Regions from separate parts of the Geomicrobium sp. JCM 19037 genome, predicted to be linked through region 1. Evidence: riboswitches for the same ligand, from Rfam matches in the RefSeq annotation. Region 1 holds a riboswitch; each other region holds the start of a gene.
The links. Region 1 has a riboswitch for S-adenosylmethionine ahead of JCM19037_RS02665 (methionine biosynthesis PLP-dependent protein). Riboswitches for the same ligand answer to the same signal wherever they lie in the genome.
Positions count from the first base shown of each region.

Region 2: another riboswitch for S-adenosylmethionine. It lies ahead of metK (methionine adenosyltransferase); the one in region 1 lies ahead of JCM19037_RS02665 (methionine biosynthesis PLP-dependent protein).
Region 3: another riboswitch for S-adenosylmethionine. It lies ahead of JCM19037_RS12110 (methionine ABC transporter ATP-binding protein); the one in region 1 lies ahead of JCM19037_RS02665 (methionine biosynthesis PLP-dependent protein).
Region 4: another riboswitch for S-adenosylmethionine. It lies ahead of JCM19037_RS11500 (methionine ABC transporter ATP-binding protein); the one in region 1 lies ahead of JCM19037_RS02665 (methionine biosynthesis PLP-dependent protein).

Region 1 is NZ_BAWZ01000003.1:80,029-87,545, forward strand. It holds gene JCM19037_RS02650 (YpdA family putative bacillithiol disulfide reductase) at 1-704, shown strand, start outside; partial or broken gene JCM19037_RS02655 (asparaginase) at 716-1,689, shown strand; gene prsW (glutamic-type intramembrane protease PrsW) at 1,709-2,374, shown strand; gene JCM19037_RS25475 (hypothetical protein) at 2,387-2,551, shown strand; SAM riboswitch class I at 2,614-2,716, shown strand; gene JCM19037_RS02665 (methionine biosynthesis PLP-dependent protein) at 2,799-3,920, shown strand; partial or broken gene JCM19037_RS29815 (bifunctional homocysteine S-methyltransferase/methylenetetrahydrofolate reductase) at 3,931-5,771, shown strand; gene JCM19037_RS21895 (pullulanase-associated domain-containing protein) at 6,620-7,264, shown strand; gene JCM19037_RS21900 (hypothetical protein) at 7,291-7,512, shown strand; gene JCM19037_RS21905 (alpha-amylase family glycosyl hydrolase) at 7,503-7,517, shown strand, end outside.
Region 2 is NZ_BAWZ01000034.1:21,317-28,833, forward strand. It holds gene JCM19037_RS16850 (IclR family transcriptional regulator) at 1-240, opposite strand, end outside; partial or broken gene metK (methionine adenosyltransferase) at 1,764-2,964, opposite strand; SAM riboswitch class I at 3,086-3,199, opposite strand; gene JCM19037_RS16860 (thiol-disulfide oxidoreductase DCC family protein) at 3,282-3,659, opposite strand; partial or broken gene pckA (phosphoenolpyruvate carboxykinase (ATP)) at 3,830-5,400, shown strand; partial or broken gene JCM19037_RS16870 (ABC transporter substrate-binding protein) at 5,557-6,545, shown strand; partial or broken gene JCM19037_RS16875 (ABC transporter ATP-binding protein) at 6,632-7,404, shown strand; partial or broken gene JCM19037_RS16880 (ABC transporter permease) at 7,388-7,517, shown strand, end outside.
Region 3 is NZ_BAWZ01000019.1:49,860-57,376, reverse strand. It holds gene JCM19037_RS22885 (metal ABC transporter solute-binding protein, Zn/Mn family) at 1-627, opposite strand, end outside; gene JCM19037_RS12125 (M20 family metallopeptidase) at 1,106-2,314, opposite strand; partial or broken gene JCM19037_RS12120 (MetQ/NlpA family ABC transporter substrate-binding protein) at 2,327-3,060, opposite strand; partial or broken gene JCM19037_RS12115 (methionine ABC transporter permease) at 3,215-3,893, opposite strand; gene JCM19037_RS12110 (methionine ABC transporter ATP-binding protein) at 3,894-4,913, opposite strand; SAM riboswitch class I at 5,069-5,174, opposite strand; gene JCM19037_RS12105 (FixH family protein) at 5,247-5,732, opposite strand; gene JCM19037_RS27315 (hypothetical protein) at 5,725-5,967, opposite strand; partial or broken gene JCM19037_RS12100 (PepSY-associated TM helix domain-containing protein) at 5,970-7,065, opposite strand; partial or broken gene JCM19037_RS12095 (response regulator transcription factor) at 7,378-7,517, shown strand, end outside.
Region 4 is NZ_BAWZ01000018.1:14,034-21,550, forward strand. It holds gene JCM19037_RS22800 (NUDIX domain-containing protein) at 1-30, shown strand, start outside; gene JCM19037_RS29370 (hypothetical protein) at 141-368, shown strand; gene JCM19037_RS11480 (flotillin family protein) at 419-1,726, shown strand; gene JCM19037_RS11485 (nucleotidyltransferase family protein) at 1,803-2,360, shown strand; partial or broken gene JCM19037_RS11490 (MDR family MFS transporter) at 3,037-4,495, opposite strand; gene JCM19037_RS22805 (TetR/AcrR family transcriptional regulator) at 4,659-5,255, shown strand; SAM riboswitch class I at 5,312-5,419, shown strand; gene JCM19037_RS11500 (methionine ABC transporter ATP-binding protein) at 5,572-6,594, shown strand; partial or broken gene JCM19037_RS11505 (methionine ABC transporter permease) at 6,587-7,254, shown strand; gene JCM19037_RS11510 (MetQ/NlpA family ABC transporter substrate-binding protein) at 7,266-7,517, shown strand, end outside.

The DNA.
Region 1 (7,517 bases):
TGCAGTCTGTTGAACCTTTTGATGATGGAACTTTTCATGTGAAAACGAGAAAACAAAAAGGTGAGTATTGCGAGTATCATGCCGATTATGTCATTATTGCGACCGGATATTACGATCATCCAAATGCATTAGGGGTGGCGGGAGAAGAGCTCTCTCATGTGTATCACTATTTTAAAGAAGCACACCCGTATCAAGGTCAGCAAGTGGTTGTCATTGGTGGCAAGAATTCAGCCGTCGATGCAGCGATGGAGTTGGAAAAGGCAGGCGCTCAAGTGACGGTTATTTATCGTGGCGCGAATTATTCACCTAAAGTAAAACCGTGGATTCTTCCGCAATTCACATCACTCGTGAACAATGGTCATATTCAAATGGTTTTTGAAGCAAATATTACCGAAATTACACAAGACGTCGTCCGTTATGTCACAACAGACGATGAGGAGCATGACCTTCCTGCAGACTTTGTGTTTGCCATGATTGGCTACCACCCTGACCATGCGTTTTTAGAAGAGATGGGTGTAAGAATGGATGCGACGTCTGGACGACCGTTTTATAAACCTGATTCCATGGAAACAAACGTCAAAAACTTATTCATTGCTGGGGTCATAGCCGCTGGCAACAACGCAAATGAAATTTTTATTGAAACAGGCAGACATCACGGAGATGCGATTGCTGAAGTCATCGCACATCGAGAAATCAGCCAATGAGAGGTGAGTAGATGCAATCCATTGCACTCGTAACAACGGGGGGGACAATTGCCAGTAAAGAAACGAAAGAAGGCAAGTTAGTCGCTGGGGAGCTAGACGGTGAAGAGTTAGTCGCTTCATTGGATGCTCCTTTTGACGTTTCTTTAGAGATTTGTTCCGCTGTGTCCAAGCCGTCCATTCACTTAACATTTACAGACTTGTGGAACGTAAGAGAAGTGGTGATGGACTATTGTAAAGATCCAAGTATTACCGGTGTGGTCGTCACGTCAGGAACAGATACGTTAGAAGAAGTTGCTTACTTCTTAGAGTTAACGTTACCGGTGTCTAAACCTGTCGTCGTCACTGGCTCACAACGTGGGCCTGAACAAGTCGGTAGCGACGCTTCTGTGAATTTAAGAAATGCGGTCATTACCGCATCTGACGCCAGAGTAAAAGAGTTAGGTGTAGTGGTTATCTTTAATGAGAGAATGTTCTCTGCTAAATATGTTAGAAAAGAACATGCAAGTAATGTTCAAGGTTTTAATGCTTTTGGTTACGGGTATTTTGGAATTGTTGATAATGATCAAGCGCACATCTTCCAAAAACCACTCGTGCGTGAGGTTATTATTTCTGAGCCGCGGTTTACTCCGAAAAAGGAGTTTCACGTTGAAATTTTGAAAGTTCATCTAGGTGCTTCTGCCGAAGTGTTACAGTTCATGCTTGACTCATCGAGCATCGATGGGATCGTAATTGAGGGCTCGGACGAGGTCAAGTACCAAAAGCGTACATGCCGCTCATACGTAACGCCAAAAAACCGATCGTGATTACGACGAGTGCAGAAGAAGGAGAAGTATACCCTTCATACGATTATGAAGGTAGTACGTATGACTTGTTGAATCAAGGTGTGATTCTTGGCAAAGACTATAGTAGTAAGAAAGCAAAAGTAAAGTTATACGTGCTCTTATCAGCAGAACTAATGAACCTTCAATCGGCATTCGACCAATAAATACGTAAAGGAAGTAGACATGAATGTTGTGGCGCTCATTTCTGTTGGATCTGCTCCTGCCTTGGCATTGCTCACGTATTTTTACTTAAGAAATGAATATGGAAGCGCTGGGTGGAGAGATGTTATTCGGGCATTTATTATCGGAATGCTCATCGTGTTTCCGATAATGGTCATACAATTTGCGCTGACAGAAGAAGGTTTGTTAACATCTAGATTGGCAGAGACATTTCTAAAATCAGCGTTGCTGGAAGAATTCTTTAAATGGTTTTTCTTGATTTTTACGGTCTATAAGTTTGGACAATTCACTGTGAAATTCGATGGAATTGTTTATGCTGTCGCACTTTCATTAGGATTCGCGACGCTGGAGAATATATTTTATCTTATAGGTCAAGGCCCTGACGCGGTTATAGGAAGAGCGCTATTCCCAGTGAGTGGACATGCACTTTTCGGTGTGATTATGGGTTATTATTTAGGTTCTGCCCGTTATCAAGTACGGGGTCAAAGGAAGAAATGGCTCATGTATAGCTTGATTCTTCCCGTCGTCTTTCACGGTATCTTTAATCTAGTACTCACTTATTCCAACAATTGGATGCCGTTTGTCCTCATTCCGTTTATGATTTTTTTATGGTGGTTAGGCTTAAGTAAGGTAAAAAAAGCAAATGAAAACAGTAAACAGTCAGTTTAAGGAGGGAGCTTCATGACGACAGATGCGAGGTATCGAATCGTCATCCGCTGTCCGAAGTGTGGAGAAAAGTATATTCTGCGCGGAAGGCAGAAGAATGACGGTGAATATGAGACAGGATTCAAACGATGTGTATGCGGAAATGAAGAAGAGCTCGTCATTGAAGCATCACCAGAATAGAAATATACTTGCAACCTGCTTCTGAATAAGGTATCGTAACACTACAACTAAATGAACAAGGAATCTTATCGTGAGAGACTGAGGGATAGGCCTAAGAAGTCTCAGCAACCAGCTCAAGGAGTCAGGTGCTAATTCCTACTGGCATGATATGCCGAGAGATAAGAAGAAACATCGAAACGATCGTGTCTTCTTCATACTCTGAAGAGGGCATTTTTTATCTTTGGTTCACGTAGAGAGGGTGATTTGAATGGCAAAGGGATATTCACAAGAAACGAAGCTCGTTCAGACAGGAAACCGAAGAGATGAAACGACCGGAGCGGTTAATGCCCCGATTTATATGAGCACTGCGTACCGTCATTCTGGTGTTGGGGAGTCTACAGGGTATGATTACGCTCGAACGAAAAACCCAACACGAGACGTTCTTGAAGAAGCGATTGCTGATTTGGAAATGGGATCGAGAGGTTTTGCTTGTAGTTCCGGAATGGCGGCAATTCAAACGGTTCTTTCATTGTTTGAACAAGGGGATGAAATTATTGCGTCCCTCGATCTATATGGAGGGACATATCGTTTGTTCCAACAGTTTTGGCCAAAGTGGGGCGTGAACATTCAATACGTTGACCCTAGAAACCTAGAATTACTCGAAGAAGCGATTACAGATAACACGCGGGCACTGTTCATTGAGACACCGACGAATCCGCAAATGCAGGAAGCGGATATTCAGCAAATTCAAGCGATTGCTAAAAGAAATAACGTTCTATTGATTGTTGACAATACGTTTTATACCCCGCTATTGCAAAAACCTTTAGAAGAAGGTGCAGATATTGTCATTCATAGCGCGACCAAGTATTTGGGCGGACATAATGATCTCGTAGCAGGATTAATTGCAGTGAAAGACCCAGCGATTGGGGAGAAATTGTTCGACATCCAAAATGGGATCGGAATGACGCTTGGGGCTTTTGACTGTTGGCTGCTCGTACGAGGAATGAAAACATTGTCATTACGTATGAAGAAACATGAAGAGAATGCGAAAGAAGTGGCTGTGTATCTAGACGAACACCCACTCGTGAAAGAAGTCCTTTATCCTGGCAAAGGTGGGATGTTATCGTTTCGTGTTACAAACCCAGAGCTCGTTGACCCACTTTTACGAAATCTATCACTCATTACGTTTGCTGAAAGCCTCGGTGGGGTGGAAAGTTTAATGACTTACCCGTCATCTCAAACCCATGCCGATGTTCCAGAGCACGTCCGATTAGAAATTGGCATCGATGAAACACTTATGAGAATGTCTTGTGGAATTGAAAGTGCAAACGACCTTACTAATGATCTTCGTTATGCTTTTGAAGAAGCGGCGAAACTCGTGAATGTATAGGAGGCTCATGGTGAAATTTATTGAAGCTTTACAAAAGACAATCATTATTGGTGATGGTGCAATGGGAACCCTTCTTTACAGCCAAGATATTACCGGATCAATTGAACAGGCGAACCTTTATGCAGCGGAACAAGTATACGAAGCCCACTTGGAATATGTAAAAGCAGGCGCCAATCTTATTCAGGCGAATACATATGCTGCGAATCGCTTAAAGTTGAAGAATTACGGGCTAGAGTCACAAGTTACTCGAATTAATGAAGCCGGTGTGGAACTTGCAAAACGAGCAGCGGCACATTCTGACGGAACGTATGTAGCCGGTACGATTGGCGGTATTCGGGATGGTCGGTCAAGTGAGTGGACCGATGAAGAAATTGATGACGCAATTTTAGAACAAACAAAGGCACTATTAGCGAGTTCACCCGACGTCATGCTACTTGAAACGTACTATGATTTGCACGAGCTTATTCGTGCCATCCGGCTCATTAAAGAGCAAGATGCATCCATCCCGATTGTTGCCAATGTGTCCTTAGGAGATGTGGGTGTGCTGCACGGAGGCATTTTGCTTCAAGATGCTTTGCAAAGGTTGCAAAGTGAAGGTGCAGATGTTGTCGGTTTGAATTGCAGAATGGGCCTGCTCAAACGATTACATCCATTAAAGAGAGTGATATTCCGACGGATTTATTGTTGTCTGCCTATCCAAATGCAAGCTTACCAGGCATCCGAGATGGAAGGCTTGTCTATCAATCCAACCCAAATTATTTCAAAAGTCAGGCAGTGTCCTTTAGAAATTTAGGCGTAAATCTCATCGGAGGTTGTTGCGGAACGACACCCGAACATATTCGTGCGTTAAAAGATCAGCTTAAAGGTAAAGAGCCGATCAAACGACAAACGTCAAATAACCATTATGTTCGTTCAAAACGACTGGAATCAAAAGATCACCCTGTTTCGAATCAAAAGGTACCGAGCGTCATTGTTGAACTTGATCCACCGAAGTCTTTATCGAAATTGGACATATTTGTGGACGGCGCAAAAGCTTTAACCGAAGCAGGTGCGGATACAATTACACTCGCAGATAATTCGTTAGCGACATCGAGAGTGGACAATGTCGCTAGTGCTACACTTATTAAACAAAGAACGAGTGCGAGCCCACTTGTTCACATTGCTTGCCGGGACCGAAATCTCATCGGCATGCAATCTCACCTTCTTGGCTTGCATGCACTCGGCATTACCGATGTGCTAGCAATCACTGGAGATCCAACGAAAGTGGGTGATTTCCCTGGAGCATCATCGGTGTATGACCTCACGTCATTTGATCTGATCTCTATGCTAAAAGAAATGAACGAAGGGTTTTCCCATTCTGGTCGTTCACTCGGTGTGAAAACAAATTTCCGAGTTGGAACCGCATTTAATCCAAACGTCTCTTCGATGGAAAAAGCCGTTAAACGATTAGATAAGAAGATCAAACTAGGTGCGGACTTTGTCATGACACAACCGGTCTATGACGTAGATACACTATATGCATTGAAAAAAGCAACTGCACATATTAACGTGCCAATTTATGTTGGCATTATGCCGCTCATTAATAGTCGCAATGCAGAATTTCTTCACAATGAAGTGCCTGGAATTACCCTTACGAAACAAGTGAGAGAACGTATGCAGTCTTGTGGTCAAGATGTGCAACGAGGGGAAGAAGAAGGGTTACAAATTGCGAAAGAGTTGCAACAACATAGCTTATCGTTATTTGAACGTGTATATCTCGTTACCCCATTTTTGCGCTATCATATTACGGCTTCCCTCGTTCAAGACGCAAAGGCACAATTATCTAAGCAACAATTAAACACGCTTCATTAAGTTGTCCGTTTGTTGTAGACGAACTTCAGCAGATGAAGAGCCGTCCCCCGTTTTTCGGGGCGGTTTGTTATGTATATAGCAAAATACGTTATATAGAATGAACTTACCATTTTCCTGATTGCAAAGTTTGTTGTTGTTTTCCACTGCAGGCGCATGGTCGTACTCCAGCGCACAAGTGCAACATCGGTGGTCAAAGTACGCATATCGTGTTTTCTTGACACTCCCAATCATAAGAGCAACACGGTTCGCGTTTTTGCCTACTGGTCACGGTGTGGAAAGACGCCCAAATGCCCCATATATTCATTTTTGTGACATTTGGGAAAGAAAAATCATCATTTTGTACGTGGATGTGCACATAAACGAAGTCAACGGTCACAAATCGCGATATATGGGACCGTTGAGGACCGAAAGTACTCGGTTAGAAGGCTGGATTGTCACATACGTGCCAGACCATCACACACTTGCGCCAGGTGGTTCCCATCGGTCACACCTTTTTGCAATTCAGCAAACGGCTTCTGTGTTTTCCACAACCCTTGGAGTAAAGAACAACGATCGACATCGAAGTGAGATGAACTTCAACAGACGATTGGTAGGCGTTTGCCTGCAAAGACAGATCTCGGTCATCGAATTTAGTGAAATTTTTTTCGTTCAACTCATATAGCACACTAGGTTCAAGCAGGAAAGTTATGAATAGGTCTTTTGTACTTCGTGATTTATAGGAATATTGTTTGTTTTATATGAATGTGAGATTTACACGAACAAATAAGGTATGATTTAATTGAAAGCGCTTACTACATGTTTGTGTTTTTGTGCAACCGGTTACATTATTTGAAGAGGAGGAAGGGTTAATGAGCCATTTTACAAGGAGAAATACGTTTGCAAGCTTTATGATTTTTCTGTTGCTTGTGTCGACGGTGCAATCGTTGTTCACCGCTTATCCGGCAAGTGTTGGAGCAGAACAACCGGTAAACGACCACCACGTCGTCCAGTTAACGTACGACCGTACTGATAACAACTATGATGATTGGGACGTCTGGGTATGGGGGACAGGGGTGCAAGATGATCAGATTGAATTTTCACATATTGAAGACGGCAACGCAGTTGCATATATTGAGGTTGCCCCTTCAGTGAAAGAAATTGGTTTTATCATAAAAAAAGGGGACTGGGAGAACCGGGAACCAAATGGTCAAGACGTTGACCGGTCAATACGAATAAATCACAATGAACCGATAACAAAAGCGTATGTTACCGAAGGGGTTATGGATGTACATACGATTAAAGAGATGACAGGACCACAGTTAAGAGATGGGAATGCACAGTTTTACTACCGTGATTCTAAGTTGTTTGCACAAAACAAAATGGAAGACATTGACCGAGTGGAACTGGCGATTTTAGGTGAGCAGTTTGAAATGACGTATAACGATCAAGAAGAGCGCTATGAGTTTTATATGAAAACCTTCCTGAAGGAGAACATCCGTATTCTTACATCGTAACGATTGGAGACGATACGTACGAAACAGTGGATCCATTTTCCGAAGAGTCCGTCATTCGTTATGTGAATGAAGAAATGATATTTGATACGTCTGTCGATCCAGAACAGATGAATTTCAACGAAAACGCTGTTCTATCTATTGATATAGAAGGAGCGGGTGTAAATCAACTATTTGCGGATACGACGTCTCTAGGCGGTCCGTCAGAATTAGAAGTCGACCTCGATCTCATGGAGTCACGTTGTCGGTAACGAGA
Region 2 (7,517 bases), on a different contig from region 1:
CGTAATTTCCATTTGTTTTAGAACATATTGTTGCATTTCTAAAAATTTTAAACCTAACCGATAATTACCATTATTCGGTTCTTGCCTTACGTAACCATGATCTTCCATACTACTGAGAATGCGGTGCACTGTACTTTTTGCCACCCCTAAACGATGGGATAATTCAGTAACACCAAGTCCAAAATGATGATCTTTCAACAAATCTAATACGCGCAAGGCTCGGTCGATTGATTGTATCATCATCCCCCTCCTGTTCTTCATTAAGGAACGCTGTTTCACTTTTTCTAAAACGAATTATAGCCCTAGGTGAAAGCGGTGTCAACAAAATTCGACATTGTTTTTTGACGATTCCATTCTTAGTGGCTTGCAGAGTTTTTCTTCTTTCTTTGTAGGTAAAGGGTTAAGGCATGTACCACTTAGCATAAATTCCCAAATTAAACGAGTTCATTTATTTTGCATCGCCATGTAATCTAATCGGCGGTGACGAAATGCCGCAATGACCAATCAACGTACTTTGTTTAAAATGAAATGCTACTACTTATTGATTTCCAATGCTGGCGGATCGCTTGTGCTCTGGAAGTTTATGTGCATAAAACAAGGTTGAAGTTTGATTTAGAAAATGAACGTTCATAGATCGTCCATTATGAGGTGAACTGTGTTGTTTTGAAGCGACCTATATAGAATGAAGATTTTCCTGATTAACGCTGTTGGTTGTTAGGTTGGAGGGGTAGCGCGATGCTGGGTGCCATTTTGCGCGTAAGTTTGCCTAGTTTACCAATTTTGGCGCTCATTCAGCTAAACTCCTGCGCAGTTTGTTCCAACTGGAGCGCAGATTCAATGCCCATAAGCAAGCAACCTGTCGGCCCCAGCGGGGCCGAGGCCAAATCGGACTCGGTTCGGTGCGGTTCGCGCCGACGTCTTCGTAGCACAAGGGCGACATCGGTTCGATGCTGCTCCTGGCTACGGTGTGTGGAAAAAAGTCCAAATGCCCCATATCTTCATATTTGTGACATTTGAGAAAGAAAAACCATGATTTTAAACGTGAATTCGCACATAAACGGTGTCAACTGTCACAAATCGTGCAATTTGTGACAGTTGCATGCCGAAAGTGCCCGGTTTGAGGCTGGATTGTCACATACGTGACCGGTCATCACATGCTTGTGCGAGGTGGTGGGCCTCGGTGAGGACTTTTCACCCTTCGGCAAACGTTTTTCGTGTTGCCCCTAACCCTTGCAGTGACGAACAACGATCGACAACGAAGCTGTCGAAGTGCAACGAGATGAATTTCAACACGCAATATGCAAACACTCAACCGCAAAGACCGATCTCAGTCATCCGATTCAATGAATTTCTTAAGTTCAACTTATATAGATCATCATGAAAACGATCTAGATCGACCAGTATCTGGAAAAAACCAGCGTTTTAACACGATCTAGATCGTTCCGGGGGTGATCTAGATCACCGACATCTTAAAAATACCCAAATGTTATACAACGAGTAGTTTTTGCTCACAAACACGATGGCAACCTTGGTTGAACTGGAATGTACACGCAACTTTTTTCGTATACTCGGGTGTCAGGAGTTCCGGCTAGCATGGCTCAATCGGGAAATGAACGTGACGCGCTGTGTTATTTTTATAACGTGAATATATAGTATAAGAATTTCTCCATCAGAGGGTAAACGATCTTGTATAAATGGCATGACTACTTTGTTTCTAGCCTACATTCATATAAAAAAGCCCAGCCACTGGCTGAGCTTTTTGTTTAGATTCCTGATTCTGCTTTTAGCTGATCTGCTTTATCAGTACGTTCCCACGGAAGATCAACGTCTGTTCTTCCGAAATGACCGTATGCAGCTGTTTGCTTGTAGATCGGTGTTCTCAAATTGAGCATGCGAATGAGCCAGCCGGTCGCAAGTCAAAGTGACGGTCAACGAGTTCGAGTAAAACGCTCTCCGACACCTTTCCGGTACCAAATGTATTGATGGAGATGGATACAGGTTTGGCAACGCCAATTGCATACGCAAGTTGTACTTCACATTTGTCGGCAAGTCCAGCGGCAACGAGGTTCTTTGCGACATACCGCGCGGCATAAGAGCCAGAGCGATCAACTTTTGTTGGGTCTTTACCAGAAAAAGCACCACCACCGTGACGAGCAAAACCACCATACGTATCGACAATAATCTTTCGTCCAGTTAGGCCAGCATCACCTTGTGGACCACCGATGACAAACCGCCCTGTCGGATTAATAAAGTATTTTGTTTTGCTGTCGATCCATTTTTCTGGTACAACCGGACCGATGACTTCTGCTTTAACATCCTTTTCAATTTGTTCGAGGGTCACTTCAGGATGATGCTGGGTCGAAATAACGATCGTATCAACGCGTACTGGTTCATGATTGTCGTCATATTCAATCGTCACTTGTGTTTTTCCGTCTGGGCGCAAGTAATCCAAGACGCCATCTTTTCGTACTTTCGTTAGTTGTCTTGCAAGACGGTGAGAAAGCGAAATCGGCATTGGCATATACTCTGGAGTTTCATTATCTGCATAACCAAACATTAACCCTTGATCTCCCGCACCAATTTCATCAATCTCTTTGTCGGTCATAACGCCTTCGCGTGCTTCTAACGCTGCATTAACACCTTGAGCGATGTCTGGGGATTGTTCATCAATGGCAGTAATAATTGCACAAGTCTCTGCGTCTAGACCATATTTTGCCCTCGTGTAGCCAATCTCACTCAACGTTTCTCGTACGATCTTCTGAATATCGACGTATGTGGTCGTCGTAATTTCCCCTGTCACAAGAATAAGTCCCGTATTCGCTACAGTTTCACATGCAACCCGGCATTCGGATCATGGGTGAGAATTTCATCCAAAATTGCATCAGATACTTGATCACATATCTTATCTGGATGCCCTTCTGTCACTGATTCAGATGTAAAAAGCCTCCGGCCATTTGCTTCCATGTTTGTTTCCTCCTCAAACAATTCCTACTTACTCTATATGTGTAGATCCTTAATTCGTGCCGTTTGAACATGAAAAAGCCCCTTCACCTGTGAGGAAGGAGCATTACATTTCACCTTTCGCCTCTTATCTTGCAGAACACAAAGTCGTGTTTTGCCAGGTTGGCACCATTCCTGCACTCGGCAAGTGGTTGCTGGGTTTCATCGGGCCTGCCCCTCCACCTTCTCCTGATAAAAGCCTACTTGAATAATATAAAGGTTATATAGAAGAATTGCAAACGAGATGGCTTCTTTTATTGTGTTATACCATTTATAAGAATTTAGCTAATTTTACAAAGTCCATCCTTACATGTACTGCCAATCATCGGCCGATTCGCCGCAATTTTTTCATATAGCTTTTTGCCGATGGGTCGTATTGGAGTTTTGGACCCAAAGTATAACGGCGTGCGAAGCAGCGGGTGCAAACGTAAAAGCCGAATGACACCATCATACCCTCCGTACACATACGTATCATCAACGAGTACGTACATCTCTCGTTCAAAATCGGCGTATCGTGCAAAAGGATAGTGTTTTTCTAAGTTTTCTTCGCGCGTAGACACCCATTTAACTTGGCGAAATGTGGCATATTTTTGCAACTTCTCCTTCGTGTTTTGACAAAGTGAACAATGGCTATCATAAAACACAACACATGCTTTCATCCAAAATCGCTCCTATCTTGTTTTTTACACAATAATCATGGCACATTTGTGAAATTGAAAAATAGTATAGACTATAAGTTAAAATGTGTTATACTAATTTCAAATTCACACTTTCGTATCGTGAACAATGTGAGAAAGGATTTTGCCAATATGAGTACCGTATCTTTTGAATCTGCCTCCAACATTTATTAAAAGGGGAACACGTTGAACAGGACCTTCCTGAGTCCAGATTAGTAGAAAGAGCGCTCTCACGCAACGAAGGTGTGCTAACGAAGTCTGGAGCGTTTGCAGCAACCACTGGTTTGTATACGGGTCGATCCCCGAAAGACAAATTTATCGTTGATGAACCGACTATACATGAAGACATTGATTGGGGTGTCGTAAATACCCCTGTAGAAAAAGATGTGTTCTCTTCTTTATATCGTAAAGTTGTTCACTATTTAGGGCAACAAGAAGCGTTGTTTGTGACACACGGCTATGCCGGAAAAGATAAAGATTATCGTCTGCCCCTGCGTGTGATCAATGAGTTTGCTTGGCATAATTTATTTGCCCGTCAATTGTTTATTCGTCCTGAACAAGGGGAAACGCCAGCGGAGGAAGAGAACGGTTTTACGATCGTATCTGCCCTGGGTTTAAAGCAGACCCAGCCGAAGACGGAACACGTTCTGAAGCGTTCGTTCACATTTCATTTGAAGAGCGCATTGTCCTCATTGGCGGAACAGAATATGCCGGTGAGATGAAGAAGTCCATTTTCTCAATTATGAACTTCTTGTTGCCTGCTCAAGATGTATTGCCGATGCACTGTTCTGCAAACACGGGTAAAGAAGGTGACGTCGCTTTATTTTTCGGGTTATCTGGAACAGGAAAAACGACGCTATCCGCAGACCGTACACGTTTTCTTATCGGTGACGATGAGCACGGCTGGTCAGAAAACGGCGTGTTCAATATCGAAGGAGGTTGCTACGCGAAAACGATCAACCTCTCAAAGGATAAAGAACCTGACATTTATGACGCCATTCGATTCGGGGCTGTTCTCGAAAACGTCGTCTTAGATGATGAAAGTCGTGAGCCAGACTATGACGATGGATATTACACGGAGAATACAAGAGCTGCTTACCCGTTGGAACACATCCAGAACATGCTTCCACAAAGTATGGCAGGTCACCCAAATACAATTGTATTCTTAACAGCTGATGCTTTTGGTGTTCTTCCTCCAATTAGTAAACTTACAAAAGAGCAAGCGATGTACCATTTTTTAAGTGGATATACGAGTAAGCTTGCGGGTACAGAGCGTGGCGTTACAGAACCTGAAGCGACTTTCTCAAGCTGTTTCGGTGCACCATTCTTGCCACGACATGCTTCTGTTTATGCGGAAATGCTCGGTGAGAAGATTGATCAGCATGATGTGAATGTATTTCTCGTTAACACTGGCTGGAATGCAGGCGGCTATGGAGTGAGCGAACGAATTCCACTTAGCTTTACAAGAGCGATGGTGCAAGCTGCGCTTGAAGGGGAGCTTGACCACGTTGATACGACTGCTGATCCGTTTTTCGGACTGCATATTCCTACCCGTGTACCTGGTGTACCGGATGAAGTGTTGCAACCAAAATCTACATGGAACGAATCAGCAGAATATGACGCAAAGGCAAAAGAGCTGGCTCGCAAGTTCAAAGAGAATTTTGCACGCTTCTCTCACGTGTCTGATGACATTCGAAAAGCAGGACCAACATTTGAATCATAAATAATATCTGTACAGCTGTTTGAATTCATCTAGTGATGGGTTTGAACAGCTTTTTTGTGTTTAAAAATCCCGAGATGTTTTCTCAGATAAACAAACACCCGTCTATACAATCCGCATATGATAGGTGTATTGAAACATTTTGGGGGAGAAGATCATATGAAAAAATCATATCGACGACTGGTTGCTCCGGTTTTAGCGGTGCTGCTTCTTAGTGCTTGTAGCACGGACTCAGAAACAGAAACGGTAGAAGTTGCAGAAGTGACTCGCTCGATTTTTTATGCGCCGCTATACGTAGGGGTTGAGGAAGGCTTCTTTGCCGATGAAGGCTTAGATATTAACATTACGACGACGTGGGGCGGCGACACAACGATGACCACGTTGCTAGCAGACAGTGCGGATGTTGCTTTAGTTGGTTCGGAAACATCCATTTATGTTCACGCTCAAAACCCAAGTGACAGCGTCGTCAACTTCGGGGCTTTAACACAAACAGATGGAACCTTTTTAGTATCGAGAGAACCGATTGAAGACTTCACATTTGAAGACTTACGTGGCAAGGAATACCTTGGTCAGCGGCTGGAGGAATGCCACAGATGGCCGGAGAATACGCACTTGCTCAAAATGGCATTGATGTTGATGAAGATGTAACCCTTGACCAAAGCATTGATTTTGCCAATATTGCAGGTGCATTTGCATCAGGGTCTGGAGATTTTGTTCAACTCTTTGAACCACAAGCGACTGAGTTTGAGGAAGAAGGATTAGGTTATGTCGTCGCAAGCTTTGGGGAAGAGTCAGGCATTTTACCGTATACAAGTTTTATTACGAAAGAAAGTACAATTGAAAATAATGAAGAGATGCTCGTGAAATTTAACCGTGCACTTTATAAAGCACAGCAGTTCGTTCAAGAGGAAGATGTTGACACAATCGCCACGTCCATCGCTCCTTATTTTGATGAAACATCTGAACAACTGATTGCTCAAGTTATCGAAAGGTACCGCAACCAAGACTCCTATGCAAAAGATCCGTACATTGATGAAGACGGATGGGAGCATTTACAAAATATAATGGACGATTCTGGGGAGCTTCCAGAGCGATTTGGTTACGAAGAACTCGTCAATCGTTCCATTACGGATCAAGCATTAGAGTAATCGTTTAGTTCAGGGCTTCTGAAGCGGTTCAGGAGCCCTCTTCAATGTTCAATTCCCCTCTATATATGATTAAAGGAGGTAGATCCGTGGCACGACTGCAATTGCAAAACATCGAAAAATATTTCTTTACCGGATCTGATATTGTTGAAGCGATTCGTAATGTGAATTTGGAAGTTGACGATGGTGAATTCGTTTCTATCATCGGTCCGAGTGGTTGCGGAAAAACGACAATACTTTCTATGATTGCGGGCTTAACAACACCATCAAGCGGTGATGTCGAATTCGACGGGGCAAAAGTTACCTCTCAGACAACCAACATTGGTTATATGCTTCAACAAGATTATCTTTTTCCGTGGCTAACGATTGGCGACAATATTAACATCGGTCTTGATATTACCCGAACGAAAACGAAGGAAAATGAGGATTATGCGAAGGACCTGTTAGATCAAATGGGGCTCCTTCGCCACATTGATCAGATGCCTTCTGAACTCTCTGGCGGCATGAGGCAACGTGCTGCTCTCGTCCGCACGCTTGCAGCAAAGCCATCCCTCTTATTACTTGATGAACCTTCTCTGCTCTTGACTATCAAACAAAATTATATTTAGAAGATCTAATTCACGAAACGCTTAAAGCAAGGAAGAAAACAACCGTGCTTGTTACACACGACATTAGTGAAGCGATTGCGATGAGCGATCGCGTCATCTTACTAAGCCACCGTCCCTCTGTCGTTCAAGAAGTGTTTAGCATTCCAACTGAATTGCGGGCATTAACGCCATTAGAAGCGAGAAATCATAGCGAGTTCCAATGGTGGTTCCAGACGATTTGGAAGGAGTTAGAATCCCTTGAAACCACAAATTAAAGAACAATACGAAAAGCATCTAAAAGCCAAGCGATTAGAAACGTGGAAAATTCGAGGGACCCAACTTTTTATCTTGATCAGTTTCTTCGTTTTATGGGAAGTTGCTAGTCGAA
Region 3 (7,517 bases), on a different contig from region 1:
ATCCGTACGTTGCCAATCACCAGCTTCATCCGTGCGAGTGTACCAGTGCCACTCACCATCGCCGGCGTCATCCGCATCGCCAATGTGGACATCGATCGTGTCACCTGTATGATAGTGCTTGAACGCCTTGAATGACCGGGCCATCCTCATCTGCATGCTGTTCATCATGTGCATGATCATGGTCTTCTTCATGGGCGTGGTCGTGACTATGATCATGATCTTCTTCCTCCTGCCCGTGGTCATGTTCATGATGCCCCTCACCACGAAGATCGAGGTTCTCTCCAGCTGCAAACACATGGACGTTCTCATCTTCGAGAACTTCTTCCGCTGTATCAGCAAAAGCTCCATCCCTACGCCAGAGTAAATAAACAGATCTTGTTCTGCCAACATCACAAATTCACTCGATGAAGGTTCAAATGTATGGGCATCAGCATTAGGTGGATAGATGCTCTCGACCTCTACATGCTCCCCGCCAATCCGACTCGTGAAATCCTCAAGCGCATATAACGTCGTTGAAACCGCTAAAGGGTCCTCGTCTGTCGTGCCTTCATCGCTTTCATCGCCAGAATCTTGACACGCTGTAAGTATTACACTACTTGCTATCGTTAAAAAAAGTAATTTTTTCAAAGTCCCAACCTCCCGTGATCGTCGCTATTTACTATACATGTATATAAATCGTAATGATTACGTTTTATAGATTACCCGTATTTTTTTTTACTGTCAACCTTTTAATTTAAAAAAGTGACCGCGGTTAGCGATCACGGAGGAGGGTACATTAGTGAAACGATTCATCAAGTAAGGCGCGGGGATGTTGTCGAATGCGTGCACTTCCGTGTCGAATGCGTGCACTCTCCCCTCCTCGACCTCACAACGTCGCCCCCTACAACAAAGGACTGCCCCGTCGGAGCAGCCCTAGCCGTTATCTTCTTTCTGAGTCATCTTGGTATGCAGCTTTTACAATACGGTTAATCTCACCGAGCTTATCTTTGAACATTGAACGAGCGCGGTGGGTTTTCGGTTTGGACATTCTCCGTGCGATAAATATCACCCCTGTTCATTATCATGAACGACAGAAGAAACATTTATGCAAAGAATTGTAGGGGTTTTATATGCTTAATGGCTCACTTTGCTTGCTTCGAGACGCTTCGAAAGCTCGTTTGATATTTACTAATCGCTCTGAATCTAGGAACAACTCTAATCCAATAAGCGCGAGCCCTACACCGCCATCGATGACCGCTTGGTCTCCTTTCGGCGAACTAGCCGCTTCGGCGAATTCCCTTGTATGACCGACAAGGTTATCGCCGATCTTAATATGAGGATGGATTGTAGGAAGAACTTGACTCACATTGCCTGTGTCCGTTGATCCAGCTGCTTGAGACGGTGTCTTTTCTACATCGTGACCAAGTTCTGTGAAAATGTCATAAAATAATTCGTTAAATGGATCGTTAGGTAGCAGTTCATCGATAGCGTTTTGGAATTCAGTAATTTCAAGGTCGGCCCCACTCATGAATCCGGCACCTTCAGCGATGCGATCAACTTTCTTCCTTACTTCATTTAGATCATGCCTTGAAGCCGCCCGCAGGAAAAACCGAGCTCGAGCGTAGTCGGGGACAACATTTGGCGCTTTTCCTCCATCAGGAATAACACCGTGAATTCGAATATCGTCTGCTAAATGCTCGCGCAATGCGTTTATACCATTAAATAATTGAATCACACTATCGAGGGCATTAATTCCCTTTTCAGGTGTTGCAGATGCATGAGCCGTTCGTCCGTGGAAATGATAATCAACAGGATCAACCGCTAGAGAATGACCAGACACGCGCGTCTCTTTGCCCGGATGAATCATAATTGCGGCATCGCCATCATCAAAGTACCCTCGATTAACAAAACTTGCTTTTGCACTGCCGTTATCTCCACCTTCTTCTGCAGGCGTTCCAGCAACAGCCACCGTACCTCCAATTTCTTCAATAATTTGCCCTAGAAGAATGGCTGCCAATACGCTCGTCGTCCCGATGATATTATGGCCACAAGCATGCCCGATTTCTGGCAACGCATCGTACTCGGCAAGAAAGTATACGGTTGGACCTGGTTTTTCAGATGACTTTTTTGCAATAAATCCAGTCGAGTGTCCCGCAATGTTTCGTTGGACGGAGAACCCTTCACGTTCTAATTGCTCAGATAATCGTGCAGATGCATACACTTCTTCATTTCCTAATTCCGGACGTGCATGAATTTGCTGACTAATGGTAATAAAGGTTTGTTGGTGCGCTTTTGCGTAATCGGTAATGGTTTGTTTTAACGCTTCTCTCGTCATCGTAATGACCTCCTATTTTGGGTAATTGAGCAATTCTTCGACTGAAATAAATGTCGGAATACTTGCACCTTCATACTCGTCTAAAATAAATTGTTCAACTTCTTCGCTTTGGTAAATGTCGATAATCTTTTGCAACGCTGGATCATCAGCATTGTCCTCACGTGCAGCGATAATATTGATATAAGGCGTAGCCGTCTCATCTTCAATGGCAATGGCATCATCAGGAGGCTTAAACCTGCATCTACAGCGATTCCGTTGTTAATAATTGCGGCATCAATGTCTGCCATGATGCGAGGCGCATTCGCCGGTTGAACAGGTGTGAGTGTTAGGTTTAAAGGATTCTCTTTAATGTCATCAAGCCCACTCGTTACCCCGAAATCGTCTTCTAGCTCTAATAGCCCGGCTTCTTCGAGAAGCATAAGATTTCTCGCTTGATTGGTCACTTCATTGGCTATGGCAATTTCAGCCCCTTCTGGGATGTCTTCCACGCGCTCATACTCGTCGCTGTACAAGCCTAAAGGAGCGAGCACAGTCGCTGCAATGGCTTCTAAATGATCAAACCCATGCTCTTCTTTAAAGTTGTCAAAGTAAGAAACGGTTTGAAAAGCATTGGCGTCAATCTCCTCTTCAGCAAGTGCGATATTCGGTTGCACATAATCACTAAAACGAATTAAATCAATCTCAATGCCTTCCTCTTCAGCAAGTTCAGCAATATAGTCCCACTGCGGCGTGTCGGTCCCGCTCACGCCAATCTTTACTGTTAACGGGTCATCAGGCTAAACGCTCCTGCCTCTGTTTGTGATTGTTCATCATCGCCACACGCAACGAGTGCCGCTGCAGTAAGTGTTACCCCTACGAATTTCAATTGTTTTCTCATTATGACATTCTCCTCTATCTGTTTTATCTTCTTCTTGCTTTTCTCGAAAAATAATTACCTGATGTTTGTACCGCTTGAACAATTAGGACGAGCAGAACGACAGTGATGAGCATCGTCATATTATCAAACCGCTGATACCGTATGTGAGCGCAACGTCGCCAATTCCTCCAGCTCCGATCGCACCAGCATCGCAGTCGCCCCAACGAGACCAATGGTTACCGTCGTAATCGTAAGGATGAGCGAGCCCATCGCTTCAGGTAAGATAAACTTTGTAATCACCTGTACTTTTGAAGCCCCCATCGCATCTGCCGCCTCCAATATTCCAGGTTCAACTTCAAGCAATGAGTTCTCGACGAGTCTGGCAACATACGGTGCCGCATAGGCAACAAGGGGCACAATGGCTGCCGTCGTTCCGACCGACGTACCAACAATGGCACGAGTTATCGGAATAATTGCAACGAGTAAAATAATAAATGGAATCGAACGCAACACATTAATGACTGGATTTAAAAGGTTAAAAATGAATGGTGATGAAAGGATATGCCCATCTCTTGTGACAACGAGAATCACGCCTAACACCGCGCCAATTAGAACCGAAAATACGAGAGAGATGCTTACCATATACAATGTTTCATATAAAGCATCCAGTAGTTGAGCGGTCGTAATATTCGGCTGAATTGCAGACGGTAGCATTTCTAACATTTATGCCACCTCCTTTAGGGAAAGGTCGTTTTCGTATACAAAGTCAATGGCCTGCTCGATCGCTTGTTCTTCTCCTTGGATTTGAATGACGAGATGTCCAAAAGGCACTTGTTGTATTTCGGTAATATTGCCGTACAGTACATTCACATCAACTCCGAACTTCTTTACCATCTGCGATAAAATCGGTTCACTCGATGACGAACCAATAAACTCAATCTGAATCACTTTGGAATGCTCATCTTGCGTCTTCACAGTTTCCATAACGCGACTCGGGATGTCGGCTTGAAATACTGACTTTACAAACTTCTTCGTCGTTTCTTCTTGCGGTTTAGAGAAAACATCGATAACAGAACCACTCTCAACAATCTCGCCATCGTCCATGACCGAAACCCGATCACAAATTTGTTGAATGACCGACATTTCATGCGTGATGAGTAGCACAGTAATTTGATATTGTTTATTAATTTCTTTAATGAGCTGCAAAATCGAATTTGTCGTCTCCGGGTCGAGTGCGGATGTTGCTTCATCACACAACAGGATCGATGGGTTTGAAGCAAGCGCACGAGCAATACCCACTCGTTGCTTTTGTCCACCTGATAACTGTTCTGGAAAATGATGTTTATGATGCTCCAAACCAACAAACTGGAGCAACTCTTCTACACGCTCTGTTATTTCCTTGTTCGACTTCTTCTGTAAGGTTAGCGGCATCGCAATGTTCTGAAACACCGTCCGGGATTGCAACAAATTAAAATGTTGAAAGATCATGCCAATGTTTTGTTTTTGGTTTTGAAGTTCTTTCCCCGATTTCTGACTCAAGTCAATATCATCTACGAGCACGCGCCCCGATGTTGGACGCTCAATAAGGTTCACACAACGAATGAGCGTGCTTTTCCCTGCCCCACTCAAGCCGATAACACCATGTATTTCTCCTTTATCAATCGTGACATTCACGTTTTTCAACGCATGAATTGCACCTGTTTTTGTTTCGTATATTTTCGATACGTCTTCAAATGTAATCATCTACATTCCCCTCTAACGACAAATTCTTATTTAACATATAAATTTACTTAGTTTTAACGATAAAAATCTCTTCAACCGTATCCTTTTGGAAACGAAAAATCCTCCCTTCTTAAAATAAGAAGAGAGGATGGTTGGTCTTTATCCCGTTTAGGCTCTTCTTATCTTCGCAGCATACATGCTACAGGAATTGGCACAGTGCTTAAGAGTAAGCCTGTTGCCGAGGTTTCAAAGGGCCAGTCCCTCCACCTCTCTGGATAAGAAATATTTAGTTATGAATTTTCTTTTATTATATAGAAAAAATTTCTTTTGTCAACTGCCTTTTAAATTTTTTATCTAGTGATGAGCGCTATGATCTTCATTTCCCGATTCCTCTGATCCATTTTCCATTAACAAAAGTACTTCCTCTTGATAGAGACGACCGACGGCAAAATATTTTTTCGGTCGTAGCTTTTGGTCATTGATTTCTACGACGGCCTCCGCGTAATAGAGGCCTTCCCGAGAGACTTCTACTTCTGTTTCATACACGCCCATCGTATGGTGGAAAAGCTCGTACTCATCTGCTTCTTCTTCCCCTGCTAATACCGGCCAAATGCGGATACCGACATGTTCTGCATCAACAACAGGAATGTAGTCTGCTGTCACTTGAACAGAGAGCCGTTGCTGTTCGTTTGCGGTGACAATCTCATTTGTCATCATATCTACAACGAGTCTTGCCCTGTCATTGTAGTCATCATGATTGTTGGCGTCCACGAACCGTTCCACCATTGAACAACCCGACAACATTACTAGTAGGAAGCCCACGATCATTCCTCTACGCATGGTGTTCCTCCTCTTGAACATTGAGCCATGTTCGCAACGTTTTGCTCTTTCGAATGATGTAGCGATCAATGAGATAAACGACGACAAGAGACAAACCAACAAGTGGGAAGATGACGGCAAAGATGAGGAGAATCGTTAATATTCCTCTCGCTTCGGTAATTCGGATTGATCTCGGTGCACCAGAATGGGTCGTTGGCTTCCTGCGTTTCCATAACCAAAACCCACTTATAATCATGACTACCATCCTACGCAAACGAGCAGTCCGGCTATCTGATTCCAAAACCCAAATTGTAATCCTTTATGAATCGTAATGCCAAGCGCCATCGCTTTACCTATCGTTCCATAATCATCGTATCGGTAATCGGCCAAAACCGCGCCGTTATATTGATCGATATGAACGGTTGCTTCATCTTGAGCTCGGTGCGGGAAGACAGAAAGTGTGAAAACCCCTTCTTGTCCACTTGGATAGAAGACATCATATGTCGGATGAATATCGAGCTGTTTTGCCACCCTCGTCACTTCGGTAATGGATACTTGTTCAAATCCTGCAATATATTGTGATTCTGGTACAGGCAGGTTTTCTGCAGCCCAACTCACATCAGCTACATCTTCAGATATGACTTCAGATTCAGGAGCAGAACCAACCCATATTGAAGGTGGATACCCTGCACCTGTGCTCGTCACTAGTTGTTGAACCCCATTCCCCCAAAAGCCGGTCCACAATAAGCCAGTGACGAGTAAGAAAATCATCTCCGGAAAGCCAAAATGCTGGCACCGCGTGAAAATCACGAATGAGTGTGCGTTTACCTTTTCTAAAGCGGGGAACGATCACTCCTTGAACTTTATTTTTTTTACGAGGAAACCATAAGTACAGGCCACTCACAATCATAATAATTGTCCAACAAGCGACGAGTTCGACAATTCGATCCCCGGTTGTACCTGCCATAAGTTCACTATGTAAGTCAGCCAACCGATCCATCACACGATCGCGATCTTGCAACGTACCGAGAATCGACCCCGTATAAGGATTGACAAACACCGTTAACGACTCACCCGCTTCATCAACAATTCCTACTTCAGCAGAGCGATTGGCATCTTCCCCAGGCCGATATCTAACCACTTCTCCGCCGTGTTCATCCGCTGCAATTTCTACTTGCTCCTCAGGTGGTAGCGTCTCTCCAGACGCTTCTACTTCGTAATAATCAGCATAGATTGCAGCTTCAATATCCCATTTAAAAAGATAAATTCCCCCTGTAATCGCTAGTACGAGTAAAAAAGGAACCAATAGTAGACCTGCATATAAATGCCAGCGCCATATTACTTGCACATTCATCTGTTTTGATTTTTTTGCCATCGGTACGCTCCCCTCATCTACCTCTTTTGTAAAGATTATTCGTTGTTCTGCGATGTAGTGGCCTAACGGTTTTGATAGCGTTTGCCTTCCATAGAGACCCCTACCGCATGTATATCCATCCTAAATAAGCGTTGTGAAGTCTATGTGAAATCTTCAATTCTGGCTTTTATGCCACACAATTTCTTCACAAATCGTGCGTACACTACAAGTAGAAACATTTACTAACTCATCACGTTGTACAATCTAGTGAAAAATTAGCTATAATGCAGTTGAAAAGAGAAGGAGGCTACCATGAGTGAACGAAAGACGATTCTCGTCGTAGACGATGAGGAGCCATTATTAAAACTCGTAACTTCAGTATTAATATCAAACGGATACAACGTCGAACGTGCAACGAATGGTTTGGCTGCCCTTAAAAAACTTCGCACGTC
Region 4 (7,517 bases), on a different contig from region 1:
ATGCAATGGTCGACATTAATTGATTGTTGAATGTTGTCAAAAGACGTGGAAATTCGATACAATTGGTAAGAGTTTTCAGTAAATGCGAAACCTTGCAGTAGAAAAGTACGTAACAAGAATAAAAAAGGAAGGTGATTATTTTGGACATCGTATTTATTTTCATTATTTTAGGTGTTGTCGCTGCACTTGTCCTAATCTTTGGACTTATCGGTTTTATCTATGTGAAGAGACGTTATAAAACAGCGACGTCCAATGAAGCACTTATTATTACAGGTCCGAATTTAGGTGACCCAGAAAAGGACAACCGCATTTTCCAAGACGATAATGGAAGAAGTATGAAAATTATTCGTGGTGGTGGCAACGTTTAAAGTTTTTCCAAACGAGTACGCCTGTTGATTTAAATTCATTTCAAATTAAACTGACGACACCAAAAGTGTACACTAGCCAAGGGGTACCTGTTGTTGCAGATGCGATTGCTTCCGTAAAGATTGCAGATTCTCTTCACGGTATTGCAAACTATGCAGAACAATTTCTCGGTAAGAAAGAAGGAGAAATTGAGCAAGAAGTTTCAAAAGTACTCGGTACGAACCTTCGTGCGATTTTATCAAAGCTCTCAGTTGAAGCGATTAACAATGATCGTGAATCTTTCTCTCATCAAGTTCAAGACATCGCTCAAGTTGAGCTCGATAACATGGGTTTTACGATTACATCATTCGGCCTTGATGATTTACGTGACGCCGATGAAGAGAACGGATACTTAGAAAATCTCGGTCGTCCGCGCATTGCTGAAATTCGTAAGAAAGCGGACATGGCAGAGTCAGATGCAGAAAAAGAAACGAGAATGTACAAAGCGAAAAACGATCAAGAAGCGAAAGAAGAAGAAAATACACGTGCGACGACCATTGCTGAATCACAAAAGAACAAAGATATTAAAGATGCAACATTCAAACAAGAAACTGAACGGGCACGAGCGCAATCTGAGCAAGCGTATCAGTTAGAACAAGCCCGATTAAATCAAGAAGTGAAAGAAGAAGAAATGCAAGTGCAGTATATCGAACGCCAACGCCAAGTTTCACTTGAAGAAGAGGAACAAAAACGACGCAAGGCACAAGCCGATGCAGATGCGTATGACATTAAAGCAAAAGCTGAAGCAGAAGCTGATAAAGCGAGAATTGACGGTGAAGCAGAAGCTTCCATTCAACGTGCCGAAGGTTTGGCCCAAGCGGAAGTCATCCGTGAGAAAGGCCGTGCAGAAGCCGAAGCGAAAGAACTCATGGCCGAAGCAATGGAGAAGTACGGGGAAGCCGCTATAATGGAAATGATGATTCGCTCGCTACCAGACATTGCAAAAGAAGTTGCTGCCCCACTTAGCAAAATTGACGGCTACAAAGTCATTGATATGGGTGGCTCCGACTCCAAAGGTGGTGCTCATAAAATTGCTGGCAATGTAACGCAAACGATGCTCGGTGTGCAGGAAAGTTTGAAAGAAGCAACGGGAATGGACCTAAAAGAGATGCTCGAAAGTTTCGTTGCTCGTGGCAATTCTAGCGTAGGCAATACCGTGCGTGAAGGTCAACCTCAGTTTGCTGCAGCTAAAGACGAAACTGCGGCAGAAGCCGATGCGAAAGCAGAAGAGTCGTCCGAACCGGAAGCGTCAGAAGACACGTATTCCACATCAGCAGAAGAAAACCTTGAATCCTTTTATGACCGTGACAAAAACGACTAGAAAGTCTCATGCCCGTGTTGAGGTTTGTTCTTAACACGGGCATTGTTATGAGCTTTCGAGAATGGAGAAATGTGTAATGAAGAAAGAGGATATTGAACAACTTATTAGTCAAGATGAATATATGGTGAAATGTTTACGCACAGTCCGAAAGCTAAACTTACCTGATTGTTGGATCAGTGCAGGCTTTGTTCGAGCAAAAGTGTGGGATCATTTGCACCAATTCTCAAAAAGAACAGAGACGGACGATGTGGATGTCATTTATTATGATCCCGATCACGTCACGGAGTCGTTTGAAAAGCAGATCGAACAGAAACTGCACACCGCCTGTCCGGATGTCCCTTGGTCTGTCAAAAATCAAGCGCGTATGCATACGCTTAACGGTACAGACCCATATGAATCATCGCTCGATGCTGTCAGCCAATATCCTGAAACCGCTACTGCCGTTATGGTGAGAATGACAAATGCTGGCGCAATTGAGCTCGCTGCCCCTCATGGCATCTCTGACTTGGTCAACTGTGTAATAAAACCAACACCGATGGCAAAAGAACACCCCAGCGTGCAGTCGGCTTACAATCATCGGGTCAAACATAAAAAATGGGACAAGCGTTGGCCACAAGTGCGTGTAGAAAGATAAGAGGCGAGTAGGTTGATCAAGGAATATACACATTATAAATGTAAGTAATTTTTAATGAGATTTTAAGGGTAGCTGCATAAATCGGTGTCAGATTTGTTTTTCGTACGCGTGTGGACATAATCTATGTAAGTTGAACGAAAGAATTTCTTCATAAACCTATGGTAAACCAACCGATAGAGCTTTAAAGTTCAACATCATCAAAGATAATCGTACACTATAGACGTAGCAATGAATGGTTTCTATGACTGCCATTGACATTCAAAGTGTATGAATAGCGTTCATGGTCATTACTTAGCAAACTTAGTTAACACTGTCGCTTTTTCAGTATCGTTGATTGGAACGAAAGGAGATCACGCTTGTGGAAAAAGGACCGAGACGAGACCCCACAGGTCGTAAGCAGTTCACTGAAAAAGAGGAGTTAAAATACGTGTAACAGTGTTTAGCTTGATATATATAGAAAATTCCATAGATAAGGGTATATGATGGGATAATTTGCGATTGCAATGCTTCATGTTCTTGAAATCCCCACTCGAGCTGGACCCGCTGGTTCACTTTGACGAGTAGTTTAGAGAGTGAGATGCATTTTTCAGCGCCAAAGATCTCACGGATATTGTCCCTCAGCAGATATCAAAGCAAAAAACGCAAACACGCCCAATATAGGGGTGTTTGCGTTTTACTATTCACTTTCTGTCGTTTTCGGTTTTTTTGAACGAATAAATAACGCAATGACGAGAGCAATAATCGCAAAGATAAACCCGAATGAGAAGCTTTGTTGAGCACCGATTGTGAGTGCTTCAATTTGCTGTGCAGCAGTCGGATCTTCAATGCCTGAGAGCGCATTACTTCTGCCTGTTTCCATAATAGAAATAAAGATGGCAGCACCAATCGCACCAGAAACTTGCATGAGTGTATTAAAGATCGCCGTACCGTGCGGATACAAATGCCGTGGTAAGTGGTTAAGTCCGTTCGTTTGCGCAGGCATCATAATCATCGCGACAGAAACCATCACAAAAATGTGCTGAATCGCAAGTATCCACTCGTCTACACCTGGGGTGGAGAATCGATACGTGAATACGGTGATGACGAGTAAAATGGCTCCAGGAATAATGATTGGGCGCGGACCAACCTTATCAAAGATTCGCCCATGATCGGAGACATCGCCCCGTTTATAATCCCACCAGGTAACATAATGAGTCCGGTAGCAATGGCTGTGAACAGTAACGCAGATTGCATATAAATCGGCAGAACGAGCATGAGTGCAAACATCGTCATCATGACGAGCATGACAATAATTAAACCAAAAGCAAACATCGGGTAGCGGAATACACGTAAATCCAGAAGCGGATCTTTCATTTTTATCTGGCGGAATGCGAATGCGGCCAGCCCGATAAACCCTGCAGCAAGCGAGGCGATGACAATTGGGTCTGCAAGTGAGGAATCGCCTTTACCAGCGGTGCTAAATCCGTACACAATTCCTCCAAAGCCGATCGTAGACAATAAGAATGAAAAGAGATCAAGTTTTGGCTTTGAGGTTTTCGTGACGTTCTTCAAGACGAAGTAACCGAACACTAGAGAAAATAGGGCGATTGGAATCACAAGAAAGAAGATCCAGCGCCACGATAATCCTTCAATAATAAACCCAGAGACAGTAGGCCCGATTGCTGGAGCAAACATGATGACAAGTCCCATCATACCCATTGCTGCCCCACGCCTTTCTTGGGGAATGACAGCAAGAATGACATTCATGAGTAACGGAATCATGATCGCGGTCCCGACCGCTTGCACAATACGTCCTATAAGAAGGAAGGCAAAGGTTGGGCTAAAACCGGCGACAATTGTACCGAGCGTAAACAGTGTCATCGCCGTAATAAATAGTTGTCTCGTTGTGAATCGTTGAATGAAATATGCAGAAATTGGAATTAAGATTCCGATGACGAGCATATAGCTAGTCACGAGCCATTGAGCTGTACTTGAGTTCACGCCCAAGTCTCCCATAATGCTTGTAAAGCCACGTTAAGAATCGTTTCATTCAGGATCGCAACAAAGGCGCCTGAAAGAAGAACGGCTAATATCGGTATCGGTTTTACATTCGATAAGTCTTCCTTTATTTCAGCAGTTGTTGGTGCATGTGCCATAGCCGTCCCTCCTAAAAAATATATATGGCTTGAATCAGCAAGATGAATCGTACCATGATTATTTACGAAACGCAATCGTTTCGAAACAGTTTCGTTTCGTAAATTTGCACTCTGTATATCCTGGTGATACGATGAAATGACTATAGGAAGAAGGAGGCTTGTCATGAGTGCGATTGAAAAGAAGAAGGGACGCCCTTTGGACAAGAGTCGGGATCGCATCATCATGCAGTCGGCACTAGAGCTCATTGGAGAACACGGATATGAACGTGTATCGATGGACCGTATTGCTCAGCACGCAGGCGTAGGAAAAGCGACGATCTATCGAAGGTGGACGTCAAAGACACATCTCGTTATTCAGGCCATTTCAGACGTGAAGCCGTTTGAAGAGATCTTACAAGAAGTGGAGCAATTTAATGATTTACGGGATCAATTGTTTCATCTAATGGCGTCTAGCTTTCGAATCGAAGATGAATCGATTCAACGTGCGTATGCAGCGATTGGAAGTGCAGCTTCACAAAATCAAGAATTAGAACTTGGGTTACAGCAAGGGTATTATCACAAGTTTCGGCTTGCTTTCTTCGCAATACTCGACCCTTACATGTACCCTAATCCAGCACTTACGCTGGAACAGTTAGATTTAATCGCAGATATCGGACCTTCAATGATTCATTACCGTACGATCGTGACGAAGAAAACGATTGATGCGAATTATATTTATCAGATTATTGATGAGTTGATTTTGCCTAAATTATGCCATTGAAAGAATAGTTGACAACATCGGTGTGAGGGTGCTAAGATTCAAACATCAACTAAATATCCTTATCTGGAGTGGTGGAGGGACTGGCCCTGTGAAACCCGGCAACCGGCAAGCAATTGCAATGGTGCCAATTCCTGCAAGGTTGCAAATGCCTTGGGAGATGAGATGGAACGTACGATTAACCTTTCTGCTCATCTTCTAGCAAAAAGGTTATTTTTGTTTTATCCAAACGAAACGTATGCTTGTTTATTTTTTTCGAACTTAAAATATAGTGAATAGGTAAGGATACTTGGAATAGAATGGATAGGGGGTGCATCAATTGATTCAAATGAACAATGTGTCAAAGTCTTTTGTGACGAAAGATGCACACATTCATGCAGTAAAAGACGTGAACTTAACGATAGAATCAGGAGAGATCTTTGGCATAATCGGTTATAGTGGTGCTGGAAAAAGTACACTTATACGCCTTCTTAACCTTTTAGAGGCGCCTTCATCGGGAACGGTGAAAATTGCCGATTACGACATGCTGAATTTAAAAGGACGTGCGCTACGAAAGGCGAGGCAAGAGATTAGCATGATTTTTCAACACTTTAATCTCCTCTGGTCGCGGACGGTTCGGGAAAACATTGCGTACCCGCTAGAAATTGCCGGTGTACCAAAAAAGAAACGAAATGAACGAGTGGACGAACTCATTTCGCTTGTCGGCTTGGACGGTCGAGGCGGTGCATACCCTTCGCAACTGAGTGGCGGACAAAAGCAACGCGTTGGCATTGCTAGAGCACTTGCGAATGACCCAAAAGTATTGCTATGCGATGAAGCGACATCTGCACTTGATCCAAAAACGACGTCTTCGATTCTCGAGCTTCTTTATGAAATCAATCAGAAGCTAGGATTGACGATTGTGCTCATCACTCATGAAATGCACGTCATTCACAAGATTTGTGGGCGAGTTGCCGTCATGGAAGATGGAGAAGTCGTCGAGCAAGGAGGAGTGCTTGATGTGTTCAAACACCCTAAGAAAGAAATTACTCAAGCGTTCGTGAAGCAAATTACAGAAACCGATGGTTCATTAGAAGTGATTGAGGATCAATTGCACGATGAAAAAGGTACAGTCGTGAAGTTGACTTTTGTAGGTGACGAAACGGAGAAGCCTGTTGTGTCTGATCTCATTCGCAACGTAAACGTTGACGTGAATATTTTACAAGGGAACATCGCACGCACGAAAGATGGGAGTTATGGTTCATTGTTTATCTCCCTTGAAGGAACCTCTGACGCAGTAACAGAAGCACTTGCCTATATTGAAAAGCACCATGTTCAGGCGGAGGTGATGAATGATGGGTGATGAATTCCTCAGTAATGTCAATTGGGATAATATGCTCGATGCCACGTGGGAAACAGTTTACATGAGCGTCATCGCTATTTTCTTTACATTTATTCTCGCATTGCCCTTGGTTTATTGCTATTTTTGACATCAAAGAAACAGATATGGGCGAACCCTATCATTAATTGGATTGTCGCTGCGTTTGTCAATGTGTTTCGTTCCATTCCTTTTATCATTTTAATTATCTTACTCATACCGTTTACGGTTGCAGTACTCAACACGATGCTCGGGCCACAAGCTGCACTACCGGCATTGATTATTGGAGCCGCTCCCTTTTACGCAAGGCTCGTTGAGATTGGTTTGCGTGAAGTAGATAAAGGGGTTATTGAAGCTGCAAGATCAATGGGCAGTAACCAGTTCCAGATTATATTCAAAGTGTTACTCCCAGAATCAATGCCAGCGCTCGTCTCAGGGATTACCGTCACATCCATCGCACTTGTTGGTTATACAGCGATGGCCGGAGTGATCGGTGCTGGTGGTTTAGGGGATCTTGCGTTTCGAGATGGTTTCCAAAGAAATAACCCTGAAATAACGTTTATTGCAACGATTATCACACTCGTTATCGTCTTCATCTTTCAAGGTATTGGAGACGTTCTAACTAGAAAATTAGATAAAAGATAGGGGAGAGTTTGATGAAAAAGTTTTACACCGCAATTGCAGCAGGATCGTTAACGTTAGCCTTAACGGCATGTGGCACTTCTGATGAAGAAGGAACAGACGAATCAGCAGGAGATGCACCAGAAGAGACGGAAGAAACTGGGGATGAAGGCGATGATGAAGCAGCCCAAGATGGCGAAACACAGTCACTCGTTGTCGGTGCATCAAACGTTCCTCATGCAGAAATTCTAGAATACGCCACAGACCTACTAGAAGAAGAAGGCATT